Regions from separate parts of the Blautia aquisgranensis genome, predicted to be linked through region 1. Evidence: predicted binding sites of a transcription regulator. Region 1 holds the regulator's gene; each other region holds the start of a gene.
The links. Region 1 encodes NrdR, which represses ribonucleotide reductase genes. Its sites were predicted from a motif close to CACAANATNTTGTG; they were not measured.
Positions count from the first base shown of each region.

Region 2: a site for NrdR is predicted at 4,786-4,799, ahead of WMO28_RS03985 (ribonucleoside triphosphate reductase). Genes of this name have one in related genera too.
Region 3: a site for NrdR is predicted at 6,056-6,069, ahead of nrdD (anaerobic ribonucleoside-triphosphate reductase). Genes of this name have one in related genera too.

Region 1 is NZ_JBBMEJ010000001.1:347,852-358,586, reverse strand. It holds gene pap (polyphosphate:AMP phosphotransferase) at 1-1,051, shown strand, start outside; gene sigG (RNA polymerase sporulation sigma factor SigG) at 1,200-1,979, opposite strand; gene WMO28_RS01750 (YlmC/YmxH family sporulation protein) at 2,093-2,347, opposite strand; gene nrdR (transcriptional regulator NrdR) at 2,472-2,921, shown strand; gene gdhA (NADP-specific glutamate dehydrogenase) at 3,137-4,471, opposite strand; gene WMO28_RS01735 (aminotransferase class I/II-fold pyridoxal phosphate-dependent enzyme) at 4,693-5,910, shown strand; gene WMO28_RS01730 (citrate/2-methylcitrate synthase) at 6,129-7,490, shown strand; gene WMO28_RS01725 (patatin-like phospholipase family protein) at 7,506-8,372, shown strand; gene WMO28_RS01720 (YqeG family HAD IIIA-type phosphatase) at 8,383-8,889, shown strand; gene WMO28_RS01715 (shikimate kinase) at 8,886-9,395, shown strand; gene efp (elongation factor P) at 9,482-10,039, shown strand; gene WMO28_RS01705 (glycoside hydrolase family 95 protein) at 10,205-10,735, shown strand, end outside.
Region 2 is NZ_JBBMEJ010000003.1:104,490-115,224, forward strand. It holds gene prfA (peptide chain release factor 1) at 1-95, shown strand, start outside; gene WMO28_RS03965 (sugar phosphate nucleotidyltransferase) at 153-1,070, shown strand; gene glmM (phosphoglucosamine mutase) at 1,085-2,431, shown strand; gene WMO28_RS03975 (tetratricopeptide repeat protein) at 2,440-3,498, shown strand; gene hflX (GTPase HflX) at 3,500-4,735, shown strand; gene WMO28_RS03985 (ribonucleoside triphosphate reductase) at 4,886-7,258, shown strand; gene WMO28_RS03990 (amino acid-binding protein) at 8,034-8,480, shown strand; gene WMO28_RS03995 (hypothetical protein) at 8,577-8,945, shown strand; gene WMO28_RS04000 (AzlC family ABC transporter permease) at 9,099-9,818, shown strand; gene WMO28_RS04005 (AzlD domain-containing protein) at 9,808-10,122, shown strand; gene dapF (diaminopimelate epimerase) at 10,306-10,735, opposite strand, start outside.
Region 3 is NZ_JBBMEJ010000003.1:118,358-129,092, reverse strand. It holds gene WMO28_RS04070 (COG1470 family protein) at 80-2,305, opposite strand; gene arcC (carbamate kinase) at 2,867-3,799, shown strand; gene nrdD (anaerobic ribonucleoside-triphosphate reductase) at 3,904-6,039, opposite strand; gene WMO28_RS04055 (hypothetical protein) at 6,214-6,813, opposite strand; gene WMO28_RS04050 (hypothetical protein) at 6,803-6,949, opposite strand; gene asnA (aspartate--ammonia ligase) at 7,018-8,028, shown strand; gene WMO28_RS04040 (CBS domain-containing protein) at 8,068-8,505, shown strand; gene nagA (N-acetylglucosamine-6-phosphate deacetylase) at 8,619-9,722, opposite strand; gene nagB (glucosamine-6-phosphate deaminase) at 9,761-10,504, opposite strand.

The DNA of each region.
Region 1 (10,735 bases):
TAATGGCTATGTCCTTCTGAAATTCTTTATGCAGATCGACCGTAAGGAACAGGAGAAACGTATGGGCGTTCTTCTGGAGAGCAAGGATACCTGCTGGAGGATCAATGACTATGATCTCTGGCAGAACGATCATTATAAGAAATGCCGGAAGGTTTTTGATCAGTATATGCGTGATACCAATACATCTTCGGCACCGTGGTATATCATAGATGCCAGCGACCGGAAATGGGCAGAGCTTCAGGTGCTGGAGACGATGATCAGCAATATTGAGATTGCCATGGAGAACAGCAAGCATTCGGTTCCAATCCTGCAGAATGTTTTTCCGATGGTGGAGATGCCAAAACTTGATGAGATTCCACTGGACGGAAAAGAAGTGGATGATGAGCAGTATAAAACAGAACTCAAGGAACTCCAGGCGAAGCTTGGAAGTCTTCACAACCGTCTGTACAGGAAGAGAGTACCTGTGATCATTACCTATGAAGGATGGGATGCAGCAGGAAAAGGCGGCAACATCAAACGTATTGCCGAAGCACTGGATCCCCGTGGCTTTGAGGTGCATCCGATTGCAAGCCCGGAACCTCATGAGAAGGCAAGACATTATCTGTGGCGATTCTGGACAAGACTTCCCAAGGATGGACATATCGCTATTTTTGACAGAACCTGGTATGGAAGAGTTATGGTGGAACGCCTGGAAGGATTCTGCAGTGAGAATGACTGGAGACGTGCTTACAATGAGATCAATGAATTTGAGAAGGAGCTTTCTGACTGGGGAGCTGTGATCGTGAAATTTTGGGTGCAGATAGACAAGGATACACAGCTTGCCAGATTCAATGACAGGCAGAACAATCCGGAGAAGCGCTGGAAGATCACAGACGAGGACTGGAGAAACCGTGAGAAATGGGATCAGTATGAGGGAGCAGTGGATGAGATGCTTCAGAAGACGAGCACAACCTATGCACCGTGGCATATCCTGGAATCTGTAGATAAGAAATATGCAAGACTGAAAGCACTTCGGATCGTGATTGATGAGATTGAAAAAGCACTGAAATAATATAATCATATGTATGACGGCAGACTGTAAAATGATATCCGTGCCATAAACGAATGGAAAGCTGCGGAATCATGCAGTCTGCCGTAATATTTTTCCGGCAAACGAAAGCTGTAAAAACCAAAGCTGTAAGAAAAACGGGAAACAGGAGTTAATTACGCAGGTAATTCCGCATGCTTCGAAGAGCATTTTTTTCCAGGCGGCTGACCTGGGCCTGGGAAATACCGATCTCATCGGCAACCTCCATCTGGGTTTTTCCTTCGTAGAAGCGGAGTTCAATGATATGGCGTTCCCGCTGTCCAAGACGGTTCATGGCATCTCTCAGGGAAATACCTTCGACCCAGTTTTCTTCTTTGTTTTTTCGGTCACTGATCTGATCCATTACATAAAGAGTATCCCCGCCTTCGGAATATACAGGCTCAAAAAGGCTGACAGGACTCTGGATCGCATCCATTGCATAGACGATCATCTCTTTGTCAATGCCGATTTCATCTGCGATCTCGGCGATGGTTGGTTCCTTTAAGTGCTGTCGCATATAATTTTCCCTAGTGTAAATGGTTTTGTAGGCGATATCCCGCAGAGAACGGCTGACTCGTATGCTGTTGTTATCCCGGAGATAGCGACGGATCTCGCCGATAATCATGGGAACAGCATAGGTTGAAAATTTTACCTGAAGGGTAGTGTCGAAATTGTCGATTGCTTTGATCAGGCCGATACAGCCGATCTGAAAAAGGTCATCTGGGTTTTCGTTGCTGTTCTGGAAACGCCGGATCACGCTTAAAACAAGCCGCAGATTACCTTTGATGTACAATTCTCTGGCTTTCTCATCGCCAGCTTTGATTTTTTTGAAGAGTTCCTCTTTTTCCTCCTGATTCAGAACAGGAAGAGTTGAGGTATTTACTCCGCATATTTCCACTTTATTCAGTGCCATCTTAGAATCCTCCTTGTCTTGTCGGTACATTAAGATGATTCTCAGAGGGCGGATGAAATATACTTTTCCGGTGAAAATAATAAAAATAATAGACCTTGACAAATGGTGGATTTTTATTCTCCGGGGAGATGTTTTTCGCTCCGGAAATCTACAAGAATGATATCTTCTCCGATCTGACGGATACAGTCCCAGGGAATGATACATTCGCCTCCTTTGGAAAAACACCAGCAGAATTTTCCGGGCTCAGGCATGACCAGAGCTTTCAGACGGGATGTTTCGCAGCAGAATTCCACATCTATGGGACAGCCAAGGCTTCTGCAGGTGTGGATATTGATCACTTCTTTCTGTTTCAGTTCGCAGATACGCATAAATTCATCACCTGATATGATTTTATGGAAAATCTGTAAAATTTATGCAAGTCCAATTATTGACACATTATATGCAAATATTTTATAATAAAAATAAATATTGATCCGGAAAGGGGAGAGTTTTGTGAGATGTCCGTTCTGTAACCAGGATAATACAAGAGTTGTGGATTCCAGACCTGTGGAGGATACCAATTCTATCCGCCGCCGCCGTCTCTGCGATGCCTGCGGGAAGAGATTTACAACCTATGAGAAAGTGGAGACGATTCCGCTGACTGTGATCAAGAAGGATCAGAATCGTGAGAGCTATAAGAGATCCAAGATTCAGGATGGTGTTCTGCGTGCGTGCTATAAACGCCCCATTCCCATTGAGCGAGTAGAGGAGATGATCGATTCCATAGAGGGAGATATCTTCCGCTCAGAGGATCGTGAGATCAGCAGTACCAAGATCGGAGAGATCGTCATGGAACATCTGAAAGATCTGGATGCAGTAGCTTATGTGCGCTTTGCATCGGTTTACAGGGAATTTAAAGATGTCAGCACTTTTATGGATGAACTGAAGAAACTGATAAACTGATGTTGCTCTCAGACATTTATATTTGCAGAGAAGCTGCAAGATGATCGTGAATAATATATAGAAGAAAGAGAACTGGCTGTCCTTTGCGACGGCTGGTTTTTTTGTTATGGAAAATTGTTCTGCAATGTTTCAAAGAAATAAAAAACCGGATCGCAGGGAAAAACCTCTGCGGTCCGGTTATATGATCTCACGTTAAAGAGTCAGGAAACTTGAAATTAAACAATGCCCTGAGCTTTCATAGCATCGACAACTTTTTCGAAGCCGGCGATGTTAGCACCTACAACATAGTTGTCTTCCATGCCGTAACGTTTAGCAGCGTCATCAGCTTTGTGGAAGATGTCGATCATGATGTTGTGAAGTTTCTCATCAACTTCTTCTCTTGTCCAGGAAAGTCTCATGGAGTTCTGGCTCATCTCAAGTGCGGATGTAGCAACACCGCCAGCGTTTGCGGCTTTGCCAGGCATGAAGAGAACGCCGTTCTCCTGAAGGTATGTTGTTGCATCAAGAGTAGTAGGCATGTTAGCACCCTCAACTACATACTTGCAGCCGTTTGCAACAAGTGTTTTAGCTCCGTCAAGGCCAAGCTCGTTCTGCGTAGCGCATGGAAGATAGATATCACACTTGATGTTCCAGATGCCAAGTCCCTCTGTGTAAGTAGCACCCTCAACACGGTCAGCGTACTCTTTGATACGTCCACGTTTAACTTCTTTAATGTCTTTTACTACGTCAAGGTTGATTCCGTTCGGATCATAGATATATCCGTTTGAGTCGTTCATTGCAACAACTTTGGCACCAAGCTGTGTAGCTTTTTCAACAGCGTAGATAGCTACGTTACCGGAACCTGTTACAACGATTGTTTTTCCTTCTACGGAATCATTGTGAGCCTTAGCAATCTCGTTGAGCATGTATACAACACCGTAACCGGTAGCCTCTGTACGGATCAGAGAACCGCCGAAGGAGAGACCTTTACCTGTGAGTACACCCTCATAGAGTCCGCGGATTCTCTTGTACTGTCCGAAGAGATATCCGATCTCACGTCCGCCAACACCGATATCACCAGCCGGTACATCTGTGTCTGCACCGATATATTTGCAAAGCTCTGTCATAAAGCTCTGGCAGAATGCCATAACCTCTCTGTCAGATTTACCTTTAGGATCGAAGTTGGAACCACCTTTTCCGCCGCCGATCGGAAGGCCTGTAAGAGAGTTTTTAAAGGTCTGCTCAAAACCAAGGAATTTCAGGATACCCTGATTTACAGAAGGATGGAATCTTAAGCCGCCCTTGTATGGTCCGATCGCACTGTTGAACTGAACACGATATCCCTTGTTAACCTGTACAGTTCCGTTATCATCGATCCACGGTACTTTGAAGGAGATAATCCTCTCTGGCTCTACAAGACGCTCAAGGATGGAAAGTTTACGATACTCTTCCTCATTTTTGTCAATTACGACTTTAAGGGAATCGAGAACTTCCTTAACTGCCTGATGGAATTCTGGCTCGCCAGGATTCTGTGCTACAACTCTTTCATAAACTTCTTCTGTGTAAGACATTGTTGTTTCCTCCTCATCACATATTAAATTGCGTTGAAAACTAAATTCGAGTGCTATTATACATTAACATGCTAAAAAAGGGAAGTGCTAAAATAAAATTTTTTAAATTTTTATTTCTTGCGTTGAGGGAGCAAATGTGAGAAGATATAGAAATAAATATTTTTTGACTATGAACACAAAAAGTTAAAATAATAGTGAAAATAGGTAAAGGAGTGGTTTTTATGAGAACATTCGGGAAATCATCAAAGCTTGACAACGTACTGTATGACGTGCGAGGACCGGTTGTAGATGAGGCGGCCAGAATGGAAGAGGACGGAATGGAGATCCTGAAGCTTAATATAGGTAATCCGTATCCTTTTGGATTTTCTGCACCGCAGGAAGTCATTCTTGATATGCTGAGCAATGTACGTACGTCCCAGGGATATTCTGATTCCAAGGGTATTTTTTCCGCAAGGAAGGCGATCATGCAGTATGCACAGCTTCGCGGGATCCCGGGAGTTACCATTAATGATATTTATACAGGAAATGGTGTCAGTGAGCTGATCAACCTTTGTATGCAGGCACTGCTTGATAACGGGGATGAGATCCTGATCCCGGCGCCCGATTATCCGTTGTGGACAGCTACTGCAACACTGGCAGGCGGAAATGTAGTTCATTATATCTGTGATGAACAGTCTGACTGGTATCCGGATATTGAGGATATCAAGAGCAAGATCACACCAAGGACCAAGGCGATCGTTATCATTAACCCGAATAATCCTACAGGTGCAGTATATCCGAAGGAGATCCTGGAGCAGATCGCAGATATTGCAAGAGAACATGAACTGATCATCTTTTCTGATGAGATCTATGACCGTCTTGTTATGGATGGATATAAACATACATCTATTGCATCTCTTGCACCGGATGTATTCTGTGTTACTTTTTCCGGACTGTCCAAGTCCCATATGATTGCGGGATTCCGTATCGGCTGGATGATCTTAAGTGGTGCAAAGAATAAGGCAAAAGGTTATATTGAGGGAATCAACATGCTTTCTTCCATGCGTCTGTGTTCCAATGTTCCGGCACAGTCTATCGTACAGACTGCACTGGGTGGATATCAGAGCGTCAATGAATATATCCAGCCGGGCGGACGTGTGTATGAGCAGAGAGATTTTATTTATAAGGCTCTTAATGATATTCCGGGAATTTCAGCAGTGAAGCCACGTGCGGCATTCTATATCTTCCCGAAGATCGATACAGAAAAATTCAATATCTTCAATGATGAACAGTTTGCACTGGATTTCCTGCATGATAAACAGGTTCTTATCGTTCCGGGAAAAGGATTCAACTGGCATCAGCCGGATCATTTCCGTATTGTATATCTGCCGGATATCCGCCAGCTGGATAAAGCCATGAAAAAGATGAAAGAGTTCTTTGCTACATATAAGCAGAGGTGATCATCAATAGAATTTTCATCATAGACCAATAGCGAAAAAAATGTTATAATCATTTATGAAATATCCCGGCCGGTTATGCCGGGATATGTGGAATAAGACCAGAAATGCTGCCATTCATGTCCATGGAGTGAACAGCAGCATAAGAATTGCTTGAGAGGGGAATGAGGAGGGACCGCTATCGAACAGCAATAAACAGAAAGCGAAAGGGGAATTTATTAATGAGCAGATTTAACATGAAAGTGACACCTGAGATTGAGAAACTGACCCAGATCTGTCTGGAGAATGATAAACTGGATTTATCCCTTTATGGTAAATATGATGTCAAACGAGGCCTGCGTGACCTTAATGGAAAGGGCGTTCTTGCGGGACTGACCCAGATCTCCAATGTACAGGCTACGAAGATCGTAGACGGAAAGGAAGTTCCCTGTGCGGGCAAGCTTTCCTACAGAGGATATGATATCAAGGATCTGACCAGGGGATTTATCAATGACAGACGGTTCGGTTTCGAAGAAGTGACTTATCTGCTTCTTTTCGGCAAGCTGCCAAACCAGGAAGAACTGAATGAGTTTTCCGGTATTCTGGCCGATCAGAGGACATTGCCGAGAAATTTTGTGAGAGATGTCATTATGAAAGCACCGTCCAGGGATATTATGAATGCTTTGTCCAGAAGTGTCCTTACACTTTATTCTTATGATAAGGATCCGGACAATATCCAGCTTGATAATGTGCTTCGTCAGTGCATTAATCTTATCAGTGTTTTCCCACTGTTATCTGTTTATGCTTATCAGGCCTACAACCATTATGAGAAGGGCAAAAGCCTTTATATCCATCAGCCTAAGAGAGAGCTTTCCACAGCAGAGAATATCCTGCGCCTTTTAAGACCGGATAAGAAGTATACGGCTCTGGAAGCGGAGATCCTTGATATTGCCCTGATCCTTCATATGGAGCATGGCGGTGGTAACAACTCTACCTTTACCACTCACGTAGTTTCTTCCTCCGGAACAGATACGTATTCAGCGATCGCAGCAGCACTTGGTTCCCTGAAAGGACCGAAGCATGGTGGTGCCAATATCAAGGTAGTGAAGATGTTCAATGATATGCGAAAACATGTGCATGACTACAGTGATGAGGATGAGGTGCGTACATACCTCAGGAAGCTTTTGCACAAGGAAGCTTTTGACAAAAGGGGCCTTATCTATGGTATGGGACATGCGATCTATTCTGTTTCCGACCCACGTGCGGAAGTATTTAAAGGCTATGTAGAGCAGCTTGCCAGAGAGAAGGGCAGGATGAAGGATTATCAGCTGTATGAAGCAGTGGAGCGTCTTGCACCACAGGTTATCGCAGAAGAGCGCAAGATCTACAAGGGTGTCAGTGCCAATGTGGACTTTTACAGCGGCTTTGTTTACAGCATGCTGGATCTGCCGCTGGAGCTGTATACGCCGATGTTTGCGATTGCACGTATTGTCGGCTGGAGCGCCCACCGTATGGAGGAGCTGATCAATGTAGACAAGATCATCCGTCCGGCTTACAAGAATGTACTTCCGGAGGCAGAATACATTCCTCTTGCAGATCGGTAAGAAAGGTAAAAGACAATGACAGAAAACAACGAGACAGCACTGGTACTGGAAGGCGGCGGAAACCGTGGTGTTTTTACTGCAGGAGTACTGGATTATCTTATGGAACAGAAGGTGAAGCTTCCATATGTAGTGGGAGTGTCTGCTGGTGCCTGTAATGCTATGGACTATGTTTCCGGTCAGATCGGGCGGACCAGACGCTGCATGATCGTCGAGAATAAGGAATACCGTTATATCAGCCTTAAGAACGTGGTGGATAACCGAAGCCTGTTTGATATGGATATGATCTTTGACAGGTATCCAAATGAGATCTTTCCGTTTGATTTTGAAGAGTATTTTCGTTCAGATATTGAATGTGAGATGGTCGTAACGAACTGTCTTACCGGAGAGGCGGAATATCTTTCTGAGAATCAGGACAGAAAGCGGCTTATGGATATCTGCAGAGCATCCAGCAGTATTCCGGGAATGAGTCCGATGGTGATGATAGACGGCAATCCATGCCTGGATGGCGGGTCAGCGGATTCCATACCATTGATCCATGCCATGAAAAAAGGACACCGTAAAAACGTGGTAATCCTCACCAGAAACCAGGGTTACCGCAAAAAGAAACCAGGAAAGAGCAAAGCGGTCTATGTGGCTGCTTTCAAGAAATATCCGAATCTTCTCAACACGTTGCTCAATCGCTACCAGGTTTATAATAAAACACTGGATCTGATCGAAAAATGGGAAAAGGAAGGTCATATCTTTGTGATCCGTCCGGAGATTGAGACGGTGTCCCGTACGGAACAGAATGTGGAAGCCCTGAAAGGCTTTTATAATCATGGCTATGAAGTAATGAAAGATCATCTGGGTGAGCTTTATGATTACCTGGAGAAAGAAAACTGAGGTGGAATAGATGTTCAGAAGTTTTTTTCCGGATGAATATCTGGATTCTGCATATGTGATCGATTATGAGAAGCTTTACAGAGAAGGATACCGGGGGCTTCTTTTTGATATCGACAATACCATAGTACCCCATGGAGCACCAGCGGATGAGCGGGCGAAGGCATTATTTAAGAGACTCCGTGAGATAGGCTTTCATTATTGCTTTGTATCCAATAATCAGAAGCCACGCGTGGAGTCGTTTGCCCGTGCTGTGGAGGGAGAATTTATAGAAAATGCCCATAAACCGGCTGTGAAGAACTACAGAAAGGCCTGTCAGGTGATCGGAACAGATCTGGACAGAACGATTTTTGTAGGAGATCAGCTGTTTACGGATATTTATGGAGCGAAACGGGCCGGGATCCGGACGATCCTTGTGAAACCGATTCATCCAAAAGAAGAGATCCAGATCGTGCTGAAGCGCTATCTGGAAAAAATAGTATTACATTTTTACCGAAAAGAGGAGGGGAAGAATTCATGAACCATATTGTAATTATCGGCTTTATGGGTTCAGGAAAGACACGAGTAGGAAAGCGGCTGGCGAAGGACCTAGGGCTTCCGTTTATTGACGTGGACAGACTGATCGTGAAAAAAATGAACATGTCGGTAAAGGAGGTATTTGAACGTTTCGGAGAACCATTTTACCGTGCACTTGAGACAATGGCAGTGAAAGAGCTGTCTACAGACAGTGAGCGTAAGGTGATCTCCGTAAGTGCGGGACTGCCTCTTCAGGAGCAGAACCAGAAGTATCTCCAGAATATGGGAACCATCATCTATCTGAAAGGATCAGCGGCAACACTGATCAAACGACTGGAAGGAAGCAACAATCCAACACTGGAAGGTGCTGAAAACAAAGAGGACAAGATCAAGAAGCTGCTCAAGCAGAGAGATCCTGTTTATGAGAAGTTTGCAGACATCAAGGTGGTTACAGGAGTGAAGCCTTTTGATGAGCTTATTGCTGAAATTGAAGAAAAATTAGAGTCATAAGCAAAAAAACAGTTGAAAAATGACAAAAGGTATTATAGAATAATTCATAGCGAAAAGAAGCGCATATATTTAAGGAGGAAATATTTATGATTTCAGCAGGTGATTTCAAAAATGGTATCACACTTGAAATTGATGGAAACGTATGTCAGATCGTTGAATTCCAGCATGTAAAACCAGGAAAAGGCGCAGCCTTTGTAAGAACAAAATACAAAAACATCATCACAGGATCTGTAGTGGAGAAATCTTTCCGTCCTACAGAGAAGTTCCCGGCAGCACGTATTGAGCGTGTAGATATGCAGTATCTGTATCAGGATGGTGGTTTATACTACTTCATGAACACAGAGACATATGACCAGGTTGGCCTTACAGAGGAGCAGGTTGGCGATTCTCTGAAATTCGTTAAGGATAACGAGATGGTTAAGGTTTGCTCTCATAACGGCGAGGTATTCGCTATCGAGCCACCTCTTTTTGTTGAGCTTGAGGTTATTGAGACAGAGCCAGGATTCGCTGGAAATACAGCACAGGGTGCTACCAAACCGGCAACTGTTGAGACAGGTGCACAGGTTCAGGTTCCGCTGTTCGTAAACCAGGGAGACAAGCTGAAGATCGATACAAGAACCGGAGAGTATCTCTCCAGGGTATAATTGAATATCCACTAGAGATAAAACTAGGAAGAATGGGATCCACCATACAGGTGGGTCCTTTTTTATGCCAAAATCTCAAAAAAATCCATATCAGAGACATCTTTTTTCCATATGGAATGTACAGGATCTGTGCTATCATAAAATAAAAAATGTTGGGGAGAAAAAATGGAGAGTTTATGGTATGAAAAACCGGCAGAAAACTGGATCGAAGCATTGCCTCTTGGAAATGGAAGATTAGGAGCAATGATATCCGGAGCACCTTTTTGCGGACATATTCAGATGAATGAAGAGAGCATGGTTTATGGAGGTCCACTTGACCGTATCAATTCAGATGCGAAAAAATATTTTCCAAAGATCCGGGAACTGGTGTTGGAGGGGAAAATCCAGGAAGCGCAGCAATTGGAGCTTTTGGCGTTGTCCGGAACTCCGCAGAGTGAACGACCGTATCAGACCATGTGTGATGTGAATTACCGAATTGACCATGAAGAGGGAGAGATACAGTCTTACCGAAGACAGCTGGATCTGGAAAAAGGTGTGGCAGAGACCAGCTTTTTGCATAATGGAGCGAAATATCGGATGCGCGCTCTGATATCTGAGAAGGAGGATCTGCTGGTTGCGGAATTTCAGACAGACCGGGAAGATGGCCTTTGTATGTCTGTTCATATCACACGAGGACGATTCTATAACTGCGCGGAA
Region 2 (10,735 bases), on a different contig from region 1:
AGAATATTCTTAACGGAGATCTGGATGAGATCATTGACAGCCTGATCGCAGCAGACCAGGCCGTGAAGCTGACAAAGCTTAATGAGCAGGAGTAACCGGATAATTACAAATATAAATTAAAAAAAACTATAATAATCAGGAGGAAACGTAACATGAAAAAGACAGCACTGGTAATTATGGCAGCCGGAATCGGCAGCCGTTTCGGAAAAGGTATCAAACAGCTTGCACCGGTAGGACCGAAGGGTGAGATCATTATGGACTATTCCATTCATGATGCACTGGAGGCAGGTTTCAACAAAGTTGTATTTATCATCCGTAAGGATATCGAGGATGAGTTCCGTAAAGTTATCGGCGATCGTATAGAGAAGATTACAGAGGTAGCTTACGCATTCCAGGAGATCGATGATCTTCCGGGAGACTTTAAGAAGCCGGCAGACCGTACAAAACCGTGGGGAACAGGACATGCTGTACTTGCAGCAAAGAAGGTTCTCTCTGAGCCGTTCGCTGTTATCAATGCAGATGACTACTATGGAAAAGAAGCATATGTGAAGGTTCACGACTATCTTGTACAGGATCATCCGCAGGATGGTCCGATGCATATCTGTATGGCCGGATTCCGTCTTGGAAATACCTTAAGTGATAACGGAAGTGTTACAAGAGGCGTATGCCATATCGAAGAGGGCAAGCTTGTTGGTGTTACAGAGACACATAATATCTTCAAGACAGCTGACGGTGCTGAGACAAGAAATGACGATGGTACAGCAGAAACACTGGATACAAAGAGCCTTGTTTCCATGAACATGTGGGGACTGACACCGGAATTCATGGAGATCCTTGAGAAAGGCTTCGTGGAGTTCCTTGGCGGAATCGAAGAAGGCGACATCAAGAAAGAGTACCTTCTTCCTGAACTGATCGACCAGCTTATCCATTCCGGCAGAGCGGCCGTAGATGTTCTTGAGACACAGGACGAGTGGTTCGGTGTTACATATCAGGAGGATAAGGCATCTGTACAGGCTGCATTTAAGAAACTGACAGATGACGGTGTTTATCCGGAGGGGCTGTATCAGTAATAAAGGAGAACATTATGGGCAAATATTTCGGAACAGATGGTTTTCGTGGTGAGGCAAATGTAAAGCTTACAGCAGATCATGCATTTCACGTGGGTCGTTATCTCGGCTGGTATTATGGCAGAGATCACAAGGCAAAGATCGTGATCGGTAAGGATACAAGAAGAAGCAGCTACATGTTTGAGTATGCTCTGGCAGCAGGACTGACAGCTTCCGGAGCAGATGCTTATCTGCTTCACGTAACAACAACGCCAAGTGTTTCATACGTAGTACGTACAGAAGATTTTGACTGCGGTATCATGATTTCCGCAAGTCACAATCCATTTACTGATAACGGAATCAAGGTTCTCAATGAGAACGGACAGAAAATTTCCGCTGAGATCGAGAAGCGCATTGAAGCTTACCTGGATGGTGAGATCGAGGAACTTCCACTGGCAACAGGAGAAGATATTGGACGCACAGTGGATTTTGCATCAGGAAGAAACCGTTATATCGGACATCTGATTTCCATTCCATGTCATGACTTTAAGAATGTCAAGGTTGGACTGGACTGCTCCAACGGAAGCTCATCTGCTATTGCAAAGAGTGTTTTTGACGCACTTCGTGCAAAAACATATGTGATCAACAATGAGCCGAACGGAACCAATATCAACCGTGGCTGTGGCTCCACTCATATCGAGGTGCTGAGACAGTTTGTAATCGATAAAGGTCTGGATATTGGTTTTGCATACGATGGAGATGCAGACAGATGTATCGCAGTTGACCATCGCGGAAATATCATTGATGGTGACAAGATCATGTACGTATGCGGTAAATATCTCAAAGAAAAAGGTCAGCTCAATGGCAACACAGTTGTGACCACTGTTATGTCCAATCTTGGCCTTTACAAATCTCTGGAGCGTGAAGGCATCGACTATGAGCAGACTGCAGTTGGTGACAAATACGTTGCTGAGAACATGATGGAAAATAATTATAGTATCGGTGGCGAGCAGTCCGGACATATTATTTTCAGCCGCTATTCTGCTACAGGTGACGGAATCCTTACTTCCCTGATGATCATGGAGGCATGTGTGGACAAGAAGGCAACACTCTGTGATCTTGCAAAGGAGATGAAGGTTTATCCGCAGCTTCTCCGCAATGTCCGTGTGTCTGACAAGAAGACAGCACTGGACAATGAGAAGGTGAAAGCTGCAATCGAGGCTGCAGCAGAGGCACTGGGCGATGATGGACGTATCCTTGTACGTGAGAGTGGTACAGAGCCACTGATCCGTGTTATGGTAGAAGCAGGAACAGATGAGCTCTGCCATAAATACGTAGACAGTGTTGTTGATGTAATGGAAGCCGAAGGGCTTGTTGTAGAATAAGGTAATCCATGAAAAATACAAAGACAGTATTGATTCTTGCAGCCGTGACAGGGGCGTTGCTTCTGGGCGGCTGTGGCAGTGAAAAAACAAAAACATATGAGCAGGCAGGCAAAGATCTTTCACAGGGAAGTTACAAGTATGCGCTGGAGGAGTATCAGACTTCGATCCAGAACGGAGTGAAGCTGGCACAGTCTTACAGAGGAGCAGGAATTGCGAATCTCCGTCTTGGTAAGTATGAGGATGCTATAACCAGTTTTACGGATGCGCTGAACTGTGACAAGGTAAGCAAAAGTCTTCGCAAGGATATTCTGTCCTACCGGACAACTGCAGAGCTGAAAGCAGGTAAATACGAGGATGCAATGGCAGACTGTCAGACACTTGGAGTAGATTTTGAGATGGATGCAGGTACCTATTTCCTTACAGGAAAAGTTGCTCTTGCCATGGATTCCTACGAGGAAGCTGCTTCTAACTTCAAGCAGGCATATGGAGAAAACGCTACCTACGATATGGCTATTCAGATCTATGAAGCATATCTGGACAAGGATATGGAGGCAGACGGAACCAGATATCTGGAAGCTGCGCTTTCCTCAGAGGCGAAGGATGCCCAGGATCACTGTGACAGAGGCCGCGTTTATTATTACATGGAAGACTACAGTAATGCCAAGAAAGAGCTTCTGGAAGCTACCAAGAAGGACAACACAGAAGCAGTACTTTTGCTTGGCATGGTGTATCTGGCACAGGATGATGTGGATAATGCAAAAGCTATGTATACACAGTATATCTCAGCAGAGGGAGATTCGGCAAAAGGCTATAACGGGCTGGCACTGTGCGATATCCGTAACGGAGATTATGATTCTGCACTGGACAATATCACCAAGGGACTTCCGACAGCATCCACAGATGAGATGCAGAGTCTGTTGTTTAATGAGATTGTTGCCTATGAGAAGAAGCTGGATTTTGCCACAGCTCTGACGAAGGCTCAGGAATATATTGATATGTTCCCGGAAGATTCCGCTGCAAAAAAAGAGCTGGCTTTCCTTAAGACCAGAACATCTTCGGAGGGCTGATATGGAATATTTTGACGAGATACAGGACCGTGTGATCCTGATCGGCGTGCAGGCCAGTGCCGGAGATGATATGGAAGAATCACTGGATGAGCTTGGTGAACTTGCTTCTACAGCCGGTGCCTCCGTGGCGGGCAGGATCATTCAGAACCGGGAGGCTGTTCACCCGGGTACCTACATTGGTAAGGGAAAGATCGAGGAGGTTAAAGGTCTTCTCTATGCTTTAAATGCCAATGGTGTGATCTGTGATGATGAGCTTTCTCCTGCACAGATGAATAATCTGGAGAGGGAGCTGGAATGTAAAGTCATGGACAGAACTCTTCTGATCCTTGATATTTTTGCGAAGCGTGCGGTGACCAGTGAGGGTAAGATCCAGGTGGAACTTGCACAGCTTCGTTACCGTTCTGCGCGTCTGGTAGGACTTCGCTCCTCATTTTCCCGTCTGGGAGGCGGAATCGGAACAAGAGGACCCGGTGAGAAGAAGCTGGAGACAGACCGCCGTCTGATCCGTAACCGGATTTCCGCGCTGAAGCAGGAGCTTTCCCAGGTGGAGAAGCACAGAGAGCTGATCCGTTCCAGAAGATCGGAGGGCAATCTTAAGACTGCAGCCATCGTAGGCTATACCAACGCCGGAAAATCCACACTTCTGAATACACTGACAGGGGCAGAGGTGCTTTCTGAGGATAAGCTTTTTGCAACTCTGGATCCAACGACCCGTCTTCTCACACTGGATGACGGGCAGCAGCTGCTTCTTACAGATACGGTAGGTTTTATCCGCAAGCTGCCGCATAATCTGGTGGAGGCGTTTAAGAGTACTCTTGAAGAGGCGAAATACGCGGATTATATTATCCATGTGGTGGATGCTTCCAATCCACAGGCGGAGATGCAGATGCATATCGTATATGAGACCCTGAAAGAGCTAGGTGCCCTTGGTAAAAAAACGATCACGCTTTTTAACAAGCAGGACCGTGTTTCCGGAGAGAGTCTCCGGGATCTGCGGGCAGATCATACTCTGAAGATTTCTGCACGTACAGGAGAAGGACTCCATGAGCTGAAAGAACTTCTTTCAAAAATCCTGGCAGAAGGCCAGATCTATATGGAGCGGCTTTTTCCCTATGCAGAAGCTGGCCAGATCCAGCTGATCCGTGAGTACGGCCAGCTTCTTTCCGAGGAATATACAGAGGGCGGGATTGCGGTAAAAGCAAGGGTTCCGCGTGAAATCTACCCGAAAGTTACATAAATGTTAAAAACTAAACTCAGTACCATATATAGTACCCTGAACAAAACGGACACTATATATGGTACTTTTTGTATTGACGTTCGATAGTGTGTCTGCTACAATAAGCCTACAGCGCTTTAAAAATATATGCGTGAGGGAGGCATTTTTTTTATGTTTCAGGTAGTAAAAAGAGACGGTGAATTAGACGAATTTAAGATGGGCAAGATCACAGCTGCCATTGACAAAGCCTTTGATGCGAAGGATAAGAATTACAGCCCGGATATGATCGATCTTCTGGGGCTTCGTGTTACCGCAGATTTTCAGAATAAGATCGAAAACAACAGGATCTCAGTTGAAGATATCCAGGACAGTGTGGAGAATGTACTGATCCAGGCAGGATATTCTGATGTAGCCAAGGCTTATATTCTTTACCGCAAACAGCGTGAGAAGATCCGTAATATGAAATCTACCATTCTTGACTATAAAGAGATCGTAAACAGCTATGTGAAGGTTGAGGACTGGCGTGTAAAAGAGAACTCAACAGTTACCTACTCCGTAGGCGGCCTGATCTTAAGCAACTCAGGAGCAGTTACCGCGAATTACTGGCTTTCTGAGATCTACGATAATGAGATCGCAGAGGCACACAGAAATGCAGACATTCATATCCATGATCTGTCCATGCTGACAGGTTACTGTGCAGGCTGGTCACTGAAGCAGCTGATCAGGGAAGGTCTTGGCGGAATCGAGGGCAAGATCACTTCTGCACCAGCCAAGCACCTGAGCGTGCTTTGCAATCAGATGGTCAATTTCCTTGGAATTATGCAGAATGAATGGGCAGGAGCACAGGCATTTTCATCCTTTGATACATATCTGGCACCTTTTGTAAAGGTGGACAATCTTTCCTACAGAGAAGTGAAGAAATGTATCGAATCTTTTGTATATGGTGTGAACACACCAAGTCGTTGGGGAACACAGGCACCATTTTCCAATATTACACTGGACTGGACAGTTCCGGATGACCTTGCAGAGCTTCCTGCTATCGTAGGCGGCAAGGATATGGACTTTAAATATAAGGACTGTAAGAAAGAAATGGACATGGTCAACAAAGCATTTATCGAGACCATGATCGAGGGCGATGCCAACGGACGTGGCTTCCAGTATCCGATTCCGACCTATTCCATTACGAAAGAATTTGACTGGTCCGACACTGAGAATAACCGGCTTCTCTTTGAGATGACTTCCAAGTACGGTACTCCGTATTTTTCAAACTATATCAACAGTGATATGAAGCCAAGCGATATCCGCAGCATGTGCTGCCGTCTTCGTCTTGATCTCCGTGAGCTTCGCAAAAAGAGCGGCGGTTTCTTCGGCTCCGGTGAGAGCACAGGCTCTGTTGGCGTTGTTACGATCAATATGCCGCGTATCGCTTACCTTTCCAGAACACCGGAGGAATTCTACCACCGTCTGGATCATATGATGGATATTTCAGCAAGATCTCTTCATATTAAGCGAGATGTGATCAGCAGACTTCTTGACGAGGGTCTTTATCCGTATACCAAGAGATATCTTGGAAGTTTTGAGAATCATTTTTCAACCATCGGTCTTGTGGGAATGAATGAGGCCGGACTGAACGCATGCTGGCTTAAGAAGGACATGACAGCTCCGGAGACACAGAAGTTCACAAAAGAAGTTCTGGAGCATATGAGAAGCCGCCTGTCCGATTATCAGGAACAGTATCCGGGTGAGCTTTTCAATCTGGAGGCAACACCGGCAGAATCCACTGCTTATCGTCTTGCGAAACATGACAGAAGCCGTTATCCGGATATCAAGACTGCCGGAAAAGAGGGTGACACACCGTATTACACAAACAGCTCTCATCTGCCGGTTGACTATACATCCGATATTTTTGATGCACTGGATATCCAGGATGATCTGCAGACATTGTATACATCAGGAACGGTTTTCCACGCATTCTTAGGAGAGAAGCTTCCGGACTGGAAAGCAGCAGCAGCCCTTGTGCGAAAGATCGCCGAGAATTACAGACTGCCGTATTACACAATTTCTCCGACTTACTCTGTATGTCAGGAGCATGGCTATATCAGCGGCGAGCACTTCACCTGTCCGAAATGCGGCAAAAAGGCTGAGGTTTACAGCCGTATTACAGGATATTACCGTCCGGTACAGAACTGGAATGACGGTAAGACACAGGAATACAAGAACCGTACACTGTACGACATTACACATTCCCAGCTTAAGAAGGTACACACCAGCATGATGACCATGAAGGGCGACGAGGTGGAGATCCAGCCGGTTGCATCTCACAAGTATCTTTTTACAACCAGCACCTGCCCGAACTGCCGTATGGCAAAAAAGATGCTGGAAGGTGAAGAACTGGAGATCATCGACGCAGAGCAGAATCCGGAGTTGGTAAAACAGTATGGGATTCGCCAGGCACCAACACTTGTGATTACCGACGGTGCACAGGTTAAGAAGTATGTGAATGCTTCTAATATTCAGAAGTATGTGGATGAAGAGCTTGATTGAAACAGGTGAGTTTTTCTTTAAATGAATTTTTGGGGTACCCTTTTTGCTGGAGTGGCAGCGAAGAGGGTATCTTTTTATATTGTTGGATATTTTTTTTGTTTTTGGTATAATAGAGTAAAGTGTGATTTGGGTTGACATTTCGTGGCGGGATGGTATACTGATATATGAAATTTAACGATTAAAAGCGTTACGCTTTAAAGAGGGAAAGCTGCGGACAGCTTTGGAACGCCGGGAATTGTTTCCCGTGGAAATTTGCGAGGGGGAAAGCTCTCAGAGTTGCGAAGCTCGCATATTTCCCCCTCGCGCTCCCCCTTTCTGGGCACGCTTTTTTTAGGGCTACGCTGTAGAAAGTGTGAGATTATTGGTGGGGTGAGGGATGCGACTTTCGTTGAGCGTGTCAGGCTGAGCCGATGAATGCAGACGGACGGGAAAGCGGCTCGCGCAGCGGGCCTGTTCCCTGTTATTATGAAAAAAAGTTTCATTCCGGAAGGGGAACCTGCTGCAGCGAAAAGCCCCACCCGTGATGGAACAGAAGTACCACAGTCACCAGTATCGGCAGAACGCAGCCCCATTAGACAATCGCAGAATACATCTCCTCTCCAACCGCGAACCACAACCGCAACGCAGAACAGCGGCGTGGCCGGGAGGGGAGGAGCGCGAGGAGGGGACGATGGCCTTCGCAACTACGAATGCTTCCCCTCCTCGCACCTGCCGCTTGCGAAGAAAGCTCCACCCCGGAAGGGAAAATAAATAAAAGAAAAGAGGACCCCAAACTATGGTAAAACAGAATATTGTCTTTGTAGAAAACACACCAGGAAGCCTGCAGAAAGTAACCCGCATTCTTGCGGAGAATCAGATCGATATCTACGGATTCGGTTGCTTCGACGCACCGGAATTCGCAAACTTCCGTATGGTATGCGACAACCCGGAAAAAGCAGACGAGATCATAGCAGAGCAGGGCTACATGACCCGTATCACACAGGCCATCCTTGTAGACCTTCAGGACGAGATCGGCGGTCTTGACAAGCTTTTAAGCGTCATGGGCGACAGCAATGTAAACCTTCATTACATCTACACATTCTTCCACAGAGGACTCAAGGTACCGGTAGCAATCATGCATTGCGAGGATCTTCTGGTTGCAGAGAGTGTTCTCCGTAACAATGGTTTCAGAGTTCTGGACCGTCTTGTAAATCCGGAGGGAGTACAGACAGAAGAGAAATAAAAAAAGGATGATCAGGAATGAAGTATCGTATTTTTATTGTAGAAGATGATGAAACAATCGCAAGTCTTCTGAAAAAACAGCTCAGTTCCTGGGAATATGAAGTTTTTTCTGGCTGAGGATTTTTCCAATGTACTGCAGGAATTTGCGGGGAAAGATCTGACGGTTCATCTGGGTGTGGACATTAAAGGTGACGATAAACAGAAGATCCGGTATGGAAATGTTGTTTATCAGACACTGAAGGATTACAGGCAAAGAGAAAATTTTTCCGAGAATATCATTTTGCTGGGAGGTGTCCGTCAGGTCGAATACGAAACCTACTATGCAGATAACGGAAGTCTTCTGTTCATCGGAATCTTTCTGGGCAGTCTGTTTCTGATGGGAACGGTGCTGATCTTTGCAGTGGTTTACGGTCTGATCTATTCCATGACTGCCAGGGCATACTACCGGATCGTAGAAAAAACATAACGTTTTAAGGTAAAGTGTTGAAGTTTTAATGTCACAATGCTAAAATAAGAGAGCGTGTCGGGAAACTGTGAAGGGTTTCCGGGGCACGCTCTTATTGCGTATATACGGAAGAACGGTGGAATGGACACCGTGGGTATACAATGGAGGAAATCAATGAAAAGAGAAAGTTTCAGAAAAGGTATGAAGGATGGAGTACCCATTGCACTTGGATATTTTGCAGTGTCCTTTACCTTTGGCATGATGGCCGTTGCCGGAGGCTTAAGTATCTGGCAGGCAGTTCTGATCTCACTGACCAACCTGACATCGGCAGGACAGTTTGCGGGACTGGATATTATTTTTGTGGGAGGCTCCATGTGGGAGATGGCGATGACCCAGCTGGTGATCAATCTACGGTATTGTCTGATGTCTTTTTCATTGTCCCAGAAATTCCGGCGTGAAGAATCAGGAATTCTGAAATATGTGGCGGCTTTTGGTATCACAGATGAGATCTTCGGTATCAGTGCAGCCCAGGAGGGAAAAGTCAGCGTATTTTATAATTACGGAGCCATGTGCGTGGCAATTCCGGGTTGGACACTTGGAACTTTGGTAGGAGGTATCTCCGGAAGCCTTCTTCCGGATTTTATGCTCAGTGCCCTGAGTGTGGCTATTTACGGAATGTTCCTGGCGATCATCGTTCCGCCGTCCAAAAAGAGTAAACCGGTTCTGGGAGTTGTTGTGGCATCCATGGCAGTGAGCACCATTTTTGCGGTAACACCTGTGCTGAAAAAAGTATCTTCCGGATTTATGATCATCATCACAACATTACTGGTAGCAGGTCTGGCGGCTTATTTCTGTCCGGTGGAGGAGAAGGAGGAAGCGTCTCATGAGTCATAATGTATATCTTTATATTCTTGTAATGGCAGTGGTTACCTACCTGATCCGAATGCTGCCGCTTGCACTTGCGAAGAATGAGATCCACAGTCCGTTTATCAAGTCCTTTTTGTACTATGTTCCGTATGCCTGTCTGGCGGCTATGACATTTCCGGCGATTCTGAAAGCCACAGACAGTATGATCTCCGGTGCAGCAGGATTCTTTGTAGCACTGATCGCTGCCTACAAAGAAAAAAGCCTGATCACGGTGGCACTGCTGGCGTGTGTGGCGGTGTTTATTGTGGAAAGAGTGCTGGTATTTTTATAAAATCATATAAAATAAAAAAGGAGCTTTTGAAGCTCCTTTTTATTTGGGGTGGATGTCTGTAATCCATTTTCATTGTGTAGCTTTATACGGAATAACTGCTTACCGTTCAGCAGGGAATTGACTCGAATCGAGCAAATTTCCTGCTGCAATTGCGAATATCGGTTTAATTTAATTATTAAGAACTTACTCTCCAAGAAAAGCAAGATCAATCTCGCCGTCAAATACGGTAGTTGCCGGGCCGGTCATGTAGACCAGATTTTCGTCTCTTTCCCAGGAAATATTTAAGTCTCCGCCAAGGAGCTTGACAGTAACAGGTTTGGTTCCGTCAACTTTATCATTGAGAATAGAGGCAACAGTTACTGCACAGGCGCCGGTGCCGCAGGCGAGAGTTTCTCCGGAACCACGCTCCCATACACGCATTTTGACAGTATTGCGGTCAATGACCTGAACAAATTCCGTGTTCACTCTGTCAGGGAAACATACATGATTCTCGAAGGACGGACCAATCTTTTCCAGGTCAAGGCTGTCTACATCATCTATATAAATGATGGCATGAGGATTTCCCATGGAAACTGCTGTCATGTGATATTCTTTTCCATCAACGGTGATCGGT
Region 3 (10,735 bases), on a different contig from region 1:
TTTCAACGTTTCTTTCCACCTGTAAAAGCCCGTCTCCGGCATTTCACGGAATGTTCACTGCTTTCTGTCAATTTCCTGTTCAGCGTTTTTCTTTGTGGAGCTCTCTGTACTTCCGGTGAAGCCAGATTCCGCCCAGAATCGTAAGCCCTGCGGTAAGAATAAGCAAGGTAAAAAGCTCGATGCCGGACTCATCGCCTGTTTTCGGATGAGAAGTCGCCGCTCTTGCCATGGAATCGCCTTGGGCATATATGATCTCCGACTCATCCTGATCGTTTTCTGTTCTTTGAATATTCTCTTCTGATTTAATTGCCATTACATTTCCTTCCACTGTGACCTGTGAAGATGCCTCCACGACCCGGCTTCCGGTCTCCTGACTTGTAACAGTTACCTGATTCAAAAGCTTCTGATCTACCGTTTTTTCCGGAATCTTCACCACCGCCTGCAGGGAAACTGCATCTCCGGGCGCAATCTTTTGGATCAGGGCCTTTGTCTTTGTGCGATTCAGCGTAATTCCTTCCTGCTCCACAAAATAAGCCTCTATTCCTTCTGCCTGAAAACGCTCGGTTCCTACTACAGAATGAAGCGTTTTTTCACCGGTATTTACAATACAGATCTGGTAGGTTACTGTTTCGCCAGGTGCAGCTTTCTCCCTGTCTGCGTTTTTCTTTACCGTAAAGTCGGCCTTTAACGGCTGAAGCTCGCTGGTCATAGACGCACTTCGCATGATCGTCTCGCCTGTTCTTCCTCTCACGCTGGCTTCTGCCTCTATTTTATGCTCCAGAGGCTTCTCCTGCTCATTCTCCAGCGGTGCCAGAACATAGAGCGTTCTCTTTTCGCCTGCTTTTAATGTCAGAAGCTGTGCTTTTGCGCCTTTCGCAGTAAGTCCTTCCGCATTTTCCCACTGCTGAATGATCTTCGGGCAGGAAAAAATACTACTCAGCTGAATATCTGTCAGATCCAGCTTTCCTGTATTTGCAATATCAACTCTGTAACGGATCGTCTGTCCGGCCTTCATTTTCTTTGTTTCTGATGCTATGGCAAGGCTCATATCTGCTTTTGCTGCTTCCACATCCAGAACAGGTGAGATTCCTTCTGCCAGTACCTGTTCTTCTCCGTTTTCTTTCATAAGAAGAAAGGTTCCTGCACCATTTCTATCCTTTCCGAGGGGTTCATCCTGTACAAAATGGCAGCTGATATTTTCTGCCGGACAGCGATATTCTTCACGCAGCAGGAGTGGAATCCTCAAAGAAATTGGTTCCTGTTCTTCGTTTAAAGAATCTGCATCTATTTTATATTCTATCCTGGTAATCTCTGTTTTTTTTCCCTGCTGGTTTTTTATGGTTATCTGGCTGGTGGATATATTTTCATCAAGTTCCGATAACTCCGGCTGAAAATATTCCGAAACATAAACTATGAGTGCTAGATCTGGCAATACTATCTGTGGCTTTTTCTGAGTTTCATCCGTAATCGCTTCTGATACTTCATCTGAATCTTCCTTTGAATCTTTTTCTGGCTCTTCGGTCTCACCATCCACTTTTTCTTCCAATACTACATTTGAGATTTTCGCCGCCTCATTTTCCCCGTATTCTACATCTTCTCCAACGGACGGTGCTCCCGCCGGTGTGCTTTCACCCGCTTCCTCCGACTTTTCATTCTCCTGCTGTACTGCTTCCCCGGATGCCAGCTCCTCCATGTACTCATATTCTTCCTCCCTTTCCTGATCTTCCATATTTTCCAGTTCCGATGTCTGCTGTTCTATTGTTTTCTGAACTTCAATTTCCGCTCTTGTATTCTCTGTTTCTGCATCTCCCTGTTCTGCATTTTCCGTCTCTTCGATTTCCGATTCCGTATTTTCTGCTTCTGGTTTTCCTGACCCTGTATTTTCCTGATTCACAATTTCTTCTGTCCATTCAGTTTCTGTTTCTCCGACTTCCGGTTTTTCAATCTCTTCTTCCCTGCTTTCGAAATTCATCTCCTCATATTCTTTGGCATTCTGCTCCATATTTTTTACTTCTGCAATTTTCGCCGTCACGTCCTCCAGTTGCATATTTTTCACTTCCAGGGCTTCTGATTCCTGTTTTTTTCTCTCATCAATCCATCTCTTAATCCCCTCTACATGGATATTCAGTTCCGCACGCCCGTTCTCCTTGTCTGTCCAGGAACCACTCTGTCCAATCGTTATTCCTACTGCTTCAATCTCTGCACTTTTTACTGTTTCCGTTAAAAATCCGCCACTTAACACAGCCCCTGCAGTTGCAACAGCAATACCGGTTTTCCGGATCCGTCTCCATATTCTGTTTTTCATAGCATTCTCCTGTCTCTGCCTTTGCAGCAGTCTTTTTTTACACACGATTTCTTTATCAGAGCTTACTTTTCCACAAGCAAAGGCATCCCTCCTCGAAAAAGCAGTGCATAAACAGGCAATTTTCCTGCAATTCCGGTGCTTCTTCATACACAGCTACGATTTTTTTACAAAAATGGATCTCTGCATCGAACTGATGCGTGAATATTTCCCGCAGAACGCGGAAATAAGACTCTTTTAATGTAGCACATTCCACGATATGGCGCAACTACATATAAAAAATATAAACTTTGTTTAAACTTTATTTATAAATTTTCGATTTCTTTTAGATTGACGACATAATTTAAACATAATTCATCTATATAATAGATCTTGGATAGATGAAAAACCACTCTCTATCTCCCCCCTCAAAAAATAGTAGGAAACCAGCCGCCTGATACGTCAGGCGGTTTTTCCTTTGCAAAAAATAATTCTATTGCATTTCCCACATAGGTCTTTTATAATGAAATATAGTATTCATTACTTTAAACAGTAATCATTTTAGAGAGAAATGAGGTATTTCCTATGAGCGAAAAAACCGTAGTAGTTGCATTAGGCCACCGAGCACTTGGCACCACACTTCCAGAACAGAAAAAAGCTACCAAACTCGCAGCGAAAGCGATCGCTGACCTGGTAGAAGAAGGCACCCGCGTGGTAATCTCCCACAGCAACGGTCCGCAGGTAGGGATGATCCACACCGCAATGAACGAATTCGGCAAGGCACATCCTGATTACACATTTGCACCAATGTCTGTATGTTCTGCCATGAGCCAGGGTTATATCGGTTATGATCTTCAGAACGCCATTCGTGCGGAGCTTATCTCCAGAGGAATTTTTAAGCCGGTAAGCACAGTCCTCACACAGGTTGTCATCGATCCTTACGATGAAGCTTTTGCAGAGCCAGAGAAGATCATCGGCCGTGTTCTCAACGCCGAGGAGGCTGAGGCAGAAGAAGAAAAAGGTAACTTTGTCACAAAAGTAGGCGAAGGCCAGTACAGACGAATCCTTGCAGCTCCGAAGCCGCATAAGATCATTGAGATTGAAACTGTGAAGGTTCTTTCCCAGGCTGAGCAGATCGTTATCGCAGCAGGCGGCGGCGGAATCCCCGTTCTCGAGCAGGGTGCACAGCTGAACGGTGCCAGCGCCATCATTGAGAAAGACCGCGCAGCCGGACTTCTTGCAGAGGAGCTGAACGCAGATACACTGCTGATCCTCACAAGTGTTGAGAAAGTAAGTCTTGATCGTAATACAGATCACGAGTCTTATCTGGATACCATTTCCACCGATGATGCGAAGAAATATATCGCTGATGACCAGTTTACAGCAGGTTCCATGCTTCCTAAGATCGAAGCAGGTGTTTCCTTCGTTGAGAAAGGTACCGGACGCCGTACCATCATCACTGATATGGCTCATGCAAAAGAGGGATACCTCGAAAAAACAGGAACTATCATCAAATAAATATCTAAATTTACTTAGATCCCGTATTCAGACATGCTCCAACAGTAGTCTGAGTACGGGATCTTTCAACATCTGAACTATCCGGAATATTCCGCAAAATATTTTTACATGGATTTTCTCTCAGCGATCTCCGCCATCTTGGCTTCATTCAGTCGGGTATCTCCATGCACACGACTGTAGGAAAGATATCCGTTCATACGGTCGATCTTGGTCAGGTTTCTGGAACCGCAGACCGGACACACATCCATCTCAAGTTCTTCATGTCCACAGTCATCACAGTATGCAAGAGAAAGGTTCACACCTTCATAATAGCCCAGATCCATAGCCCGGCGGATCAATGTACGGATTGCCTCTTTGTTGTAACCGATCGGGTAACGCACATACTGAATCTTTCCGCCATTGCAAAGCTCCCAGAAACGTCCCTCCAGATCCTGTTTCTCAATCGGAGTTACATCCTCTGTTACATGACAATGGAAGCTGTTGCTCACATAAGGTCTGTCAGAAACACCCTCGATGATTCCGTACATCTTTCGGAACTGCTCTACCTGCAGACCACAGAGACTCTCTGCCGGTGTTCCGTAGATTGCATAAAGATATCCGTCCTCTTTCTTGTACTGATTTACCTTATCGTTGATATATTTCAGAACTTCCAGTGCAAAAGCTCCATCCTCAGCAATGGACTTGCCGTTATAAAGCTCCTGCAGCTCATTCAGCGCGGTAATTCCAAAGGACGCTGTCATCGGTTTCAGGATCTTGCCGATCTTTTCATTCGGTTTCAGATGACCGCCGTAGAATCCGCCCTCGCAGTATGCAAGCGGGTTGGTCGATGCACGCATCTGTCCCAGATACTCATAGGTACGGATATGAAGATTACGGATCATTTCCAGATAGAAGTCAAGAACCTCGTAGAAATCTCTGCTCTCCGCTCTCGCCTTGGCAAGGATCATCGGAAGATGAAGGCTTACCGCACCAATGTTGAAACGTCCCACAAAAACAGGTGTATCATTCTCATCCGCCGGCTCCATTCCGCCACGCTCATACCACGGACTTAAGAACGCACGACATCCCATAGGGCTGATGACCTTTTTATATTTCTTGTACATGCTGGAGATATAGCCAGCACCCGTCATGGAAAGCCAGTCCGGATACATGGTCTTTGAGGAGCATTCCACACCGGCTTCAAAGATATCCTCACAGCATTTTCCAGGGCCATGAATTTCTTTATCATAGAGGAAAACGATCTTCGGAAAAAGCACCGGTTTCTTATGTCCGGCCTTACCCTGACCGCCCTGATGAACCTCAAGAAGAGAGATCGTACACATCTTCTCGAACTGCTCTGTTCCAAGTCCCAGTGTCACCGTAACAAACGGATAATCACCTCTGGAGGAACCGACTGTATTCAGCTTGTACTCGATTCCCTGCCAGCCCTGGTCATAATCTCTGCGGACCTTATCAAGCGCATACTCAACTGCCCTCTCCTCACGGCCCTTCCAGCTCTCATCAGAATATTTCATAAATTCAGAAATATATTTGTCATAGCTCTTTTTCGCATACGGAGCCAGGATCTTATCAACCTCCGGCACAGTGAAACCGCCGTATTGCTGTGCAGCTGTACTTAAGATGATATCTCCCATAACATCAAAGGCTGTATCCAGAGTCTTCGGCTCATTGTACCATACATTACCCATCTCAAAGCCACCGCTCAGTACAGCAGCCACATCAAAGAGACAGCAGTTCATTGTATCCAGACGCGCAGACTGATCATGAATATAAATGTATCCGTCCTTACATGCCTGAAGCTCGTTACGGTTCATAAAAAACTTACGGTAGAGCTCCTTGTTCAGCTCATTAAAGATCAGACTTCGTTTGGTCGCTACAAGTGCGCTGTCTGTATTGGCATTGCTCTTGTCGCCAATATAACGGATCGCCTGGCTCTTGGTATAGACGTCATCCATCATATGAATAAAATCCAGCTTATAGTTACGGTAATCACGATAGCTCTTGGCTACGGCCGGATTCACACGCTCCAGAGCACCCTCTACGATGTTGTGCATCTCCTGGATCTCGATCTCATTTTTCCCAAGGGAATCCGCATGCTCCTGGGCAAAACGGCAGATAAAATCCTTCTCTTCATCTGAAAAAGTGTAAAGAATACGCTCTGCTGATTTGTTTACGGCAGCCACGATCTTCAGAGGATTAAACTCTTCTCTTGTTCCGTCTTTCTTAATAACATATATCATGACTCATCTCTCCCAATACTATATATAGTGTTTACGATACCTATATCTTGTTTTTTCTCTATATATTGTGCTAGGCATGAGTATACCACAGCTGGCATGAAAAGAAAAGAGGTATTTCTGTATACAAAAAAATACAGACTCTTAGCACTGCCTGATCTCACTGCGGAAATATTCTTACAAATTATTTACAAGCCAGTTCAGGAACAGCTTCCACATTTCCGGAGCCGCACATATAATCCCTATGATGAACCATATAATGATCCACGCTTTTGAACCGGATTTTTTCTTCTCAGAAGGCTGATTTTCACGCTGGTTCATGACCTTCCTCTGATTCATATCAGCTGATGTTTTCTCTGTTTTCTGACGATTCAGTTCCGAGATTCCGCCCCGTCCGGTTCTTGTTCCGAAACCACGCTGCATATTTCCTCTCGTCTGACCACTCATATTCCCTGGCATGCTGCCACTATTCTGCGATCGCTGTACTGTTGCAGCTATCTCTCTGCGCTTCCCGGTATTTCCCTTCTTTTCCGTTCTTACTGTGCCCGGCATTCCCGCCGTCCCGTTTGCACTCCTCTGCTGTGTTTTTCCAGTGCCGGACATTTCGGCATATCCTCGCATCTTTTCCCGGACTCTGGCAGAAGCATGACCATAATGCACCTCCCGGGGTTCATTCAGATGATAAAGCACCTCGTCATTCCGATACGGCATTCCGCAGAGAGAACACCTTCCATTTACAACTTTTCCACCACATACCTGACATTTTTCACCAGCCATAAGCTCCCTCCATCCTGTATCTGCCAAGACAGTTAATTATCCCATCAAAGCTCGTTTTGTACTGTTTTTCTGCATTCACTGTTTTAAGTATATCATACCCGGCATATAATACACAGCCCTTTTCTTTTATTGCCACCCCACCCATTTTCTGCTATAATACCTCACAGAGCAGATAAGCCAAAAAATCATCAGGAGGAGCCGATAATGAATACAATCACAATCCCCGCAACCTATCATGCAGACCTGAACCTCCATGATACACAGATTGCGATCAAAACCGTAAAAGATTTCTTCCAGCAGACACTCTCCCAGAAGCTCAATCTTCTCAGAGTATCCGCTCCGACCTTTGTAGCACCGGAGTCTGGTCTTAACGACAACCTTAACGGTGTAGAACGTCCGGTAAGCTTTGATATCAAGGCGATCGAGGGCAGCAACGCCGAGATCGTACACTCTCTGGCTAAATGGAAACGTTATGCACTTAAGAAATATGGTTTTTCACATGGTGAAGGACTTTATACCGATATGGTAGCGATCCGACGCGACGAGGATCTTGACAATATCCACTCTGTTTACGTAGACCAGTGGGACTGGGAGAAGATCATCTCAAAAGAAGAACGCACCATGGAAACTCTCAAGGAAACTGTCCGCAATATCTACAGCGTCCTTCGTAAAACTGAGAAATACATGGCAGTACAGTACGACTACATCGAGGAAATCCTGCCGAAAGATATCTTCTTCATCACAACCCAGGAGCTTCTTGACATGTATCCGGACTGCACACCGAAGGAACGTGAATACAAGATCACCCGTGAAAAGGGTGCCGTATTCCTTATGAAAGTCGGAAAAACTCTCACCAACGGAGAGCGCCACGACGGACGTGCCCCGGACTATGATGACTGGGAACTGAACGGAGATATCCTTGTATATTATCCGGTACTTGATATCGCCCTTGAGCTGTCCTCCATGGGAATCCGTGTAGACGAAACAGCTCTTGACCGCCAGCTCACAGAAGCAGGCTGCGACGACAGAAGAGAGCTTCCTTTCCAGAAAGCGATCCTCAACAAAGAACTGCCATATACCATCGGCGGTGGAATCGGTCAGTCCCGAATCTGCATGTTCTTCCTCCGCAAGGCACATATCGGAGAGGTACACGTATCCCTCTGGCCAAAAGAGATCACAGACGCTGCCGAAGCACATGGCCTCCAGCTTCTGTAAACAACCCCGAATTTACTTTTGCAGAAATGAGGTAATAACGTGAACATTCTGTTTTTTCTGATTCCAAAGAGCGAGGTAGCCTACATCTTCGAGGACGAAACTCTTCGTCAAACTCTCGAAAAAATGGAGCACCGCAAGTACTCCTGCATCCCGATCCTTACCATGGACGGCAAATATCTCGGCACCATCTCAGAGGGCGATCTTCTCTGGGGCATGCGCCGCGCAGACATCCACGATATCAAGGAAACGGAAGGAATCCCAATTATGGCAATCCCCCGCCGGGCAACCTACAAGCCGGTTCACGCAGACTCCAACATGGAGGATCTTCTGGACCGCGCCATCAACCAGAACTTTGTTCCGGTTATCGATGACCAGGGTGCTTTTATCGGAATCATAACCAGAAAGTCGATCATCAAATACTGCTACAGCGAAATGAAAGCTGCGAAGAATGCCTCCGGCAAGGAGCAGTCTGAATAATTAATTATCAAGTACAAAAAAGGATGGTTTCAACCCCTGTTTATCCAGGAATTGAAATCATCCTTTTATTTCTGCATTGTTCTATTGTACAGTTCTGACCTGTTCTCATTCTCTCAGATTACCTGCACAAGATTAAGTTTTTCATCTGCAAGCACGATATCTGCCCTTTTTCCAGGTTCAAGCGAACCCACCTCATCGTAAATCCCAATACTCTTCGCCGGATTCCTTGTCGCTGCAAAAATGGCCGCACTCTCCGGCACTCCCATAGCGATCACACACTGCATACATTCATAGAGATTCGTTGCCGATCCTGCGATCGTCCCGTCAGCGAGAACCGCTTTTCTGTCTTTCATGGTCACTGCCTGACCGCCCAGCTCATACGTTCCGTTCTCCATTCCGGCTGCCATCATGGAGTCGCTGATCAGTACGATACGTTCTCCCCCGAACATCCGGAACGTATTACGCACCACTGACGGATGAATATGGATTCCGTCTCCGATCATCTCCACCATACAGTCCGGATCGTCTGCCGCAGCCCCGATCACACCGGGCGCACGATGATTCAGCGGATTCATGGCATTATAAAGATGTGTCACATGATGAGCACCTTTTTTCATGGCATTTACCGCACAGTCGTAATCTGCTCCTGTATGTCCAAGAGAGATCACCACATCGTCCTTCAATTCTTCAATAAAGTCCTCTGCGCCTTCCATATTCGGAGCTACTGTCACGATCCGTATCCTGCCACCTGCTGCCTCCTGGCACTCCCGGAAAAATTCCACATCCGGCTTCCGGATGTATGCTTCCACATGCGCGCCTTTTTTCGCAGGATCAAGAAACGGTCCCTCCATATTCACACCTATGATTCGCGCACAGCTCTCATCCTGCTCCACTTTTTCTGCTGAAGCAAAAATCCCTCTCAGCTGCTCCAGCGGCAGTGTCATTGAAGTAGGACAATATGATGTGATACCGTGGGCTTTTTCGTACTGGAGGATTTTCCGGAGACCTGCCGCATCTGCATCGGAAAAATCATGTCCCACTGCGCCATGGCTGTGGATATCAATAAGCCCCGGCAGCACCTTCAGACCAGTCGCATCGAGCTCTTTTTTATCCGAAACCTCCTGCTCACAGGAAACCAGTCTGCCTTTCTCCACATACAGATCCATTTCCCGGTAGGTGCCGTCTTCCTGAAATACTTTTCCGTTTCTGATGATCATGATTTTTACCCCTCTCTGTCGTAACTTTCCTCTTCCCTCTACAGAAGTCCTTTTTCCCGGATGACCGCAAGTGCAGCCTCATCGGCTACCACCGTCAGATCCAGATGCAGCTGAAGAATGGATGCCGGAACATTAGGCGTGATCGGCCCGTAAAGCGATTTATATAAAGCCTCTGCCTTGGCAACACCGGTTGCCACAAGAAGGATTTTTCTGGCTGCCATGATATTTTTGATTCCCATGGTATATGCCTGCTTCGGAACCTCATCCATGCTGTCAAAAAACCTCGCGTTAGCCCTGATCGTACTTTCTGTCAGGTCCACGCAGTGCGTCTCTTTCTCAAAGGCTGCACCCGGCTCATTAAATCCGATGTGTCCGTTTTCCCCGATTCCCAGAAGCTGCATATCCACACCACCGGTCCGGCTTATAACCGCATTGTACTCTGCACAGGCTTTGTCACTGTTCTCTTCCAGTCCATCCGGCACAAAGGTCTTGTTTTTATCGATGTTTATATGGTCAAACAGATTTTTATTCATAAAGTATCGGTAACTCTGCTCATTATCCCCGGAAATCCCTTTATACTCATCCAGATTTACAGTCGTCACCTGCGAAAAATCCAGATCTCCCTTTTTGTACCATTCCACCAGCTGTGCATACATTCCCACCGGAGTGGAACCGGTTGCAAGACCCAGCACTGCATCTGGCTTCATAATGATCTGTGCAGACATGATATTGGCTGCCTTTCTGCTTACATCCTGATAATCTTTTCCTTTGTAAATAATCATAAATTTCCCCCTCAGATCTTATTCTTCGATCGCTATAGTCAAAAGCGCCTTCCGAACCTTTATTATTTCTGCCTTCTTACAGAGATTATAACACAGCTCTCAGTCTTTTACAGCAACGACTGTGATCCTACTGTAATCCCGACAGTGGCAGAAAATCCTGTGGATGACTGTTTGCTCTGTGACCGGCAATATGCTTCTCTCAATGCACACGCTTTATAATGATAGACATGC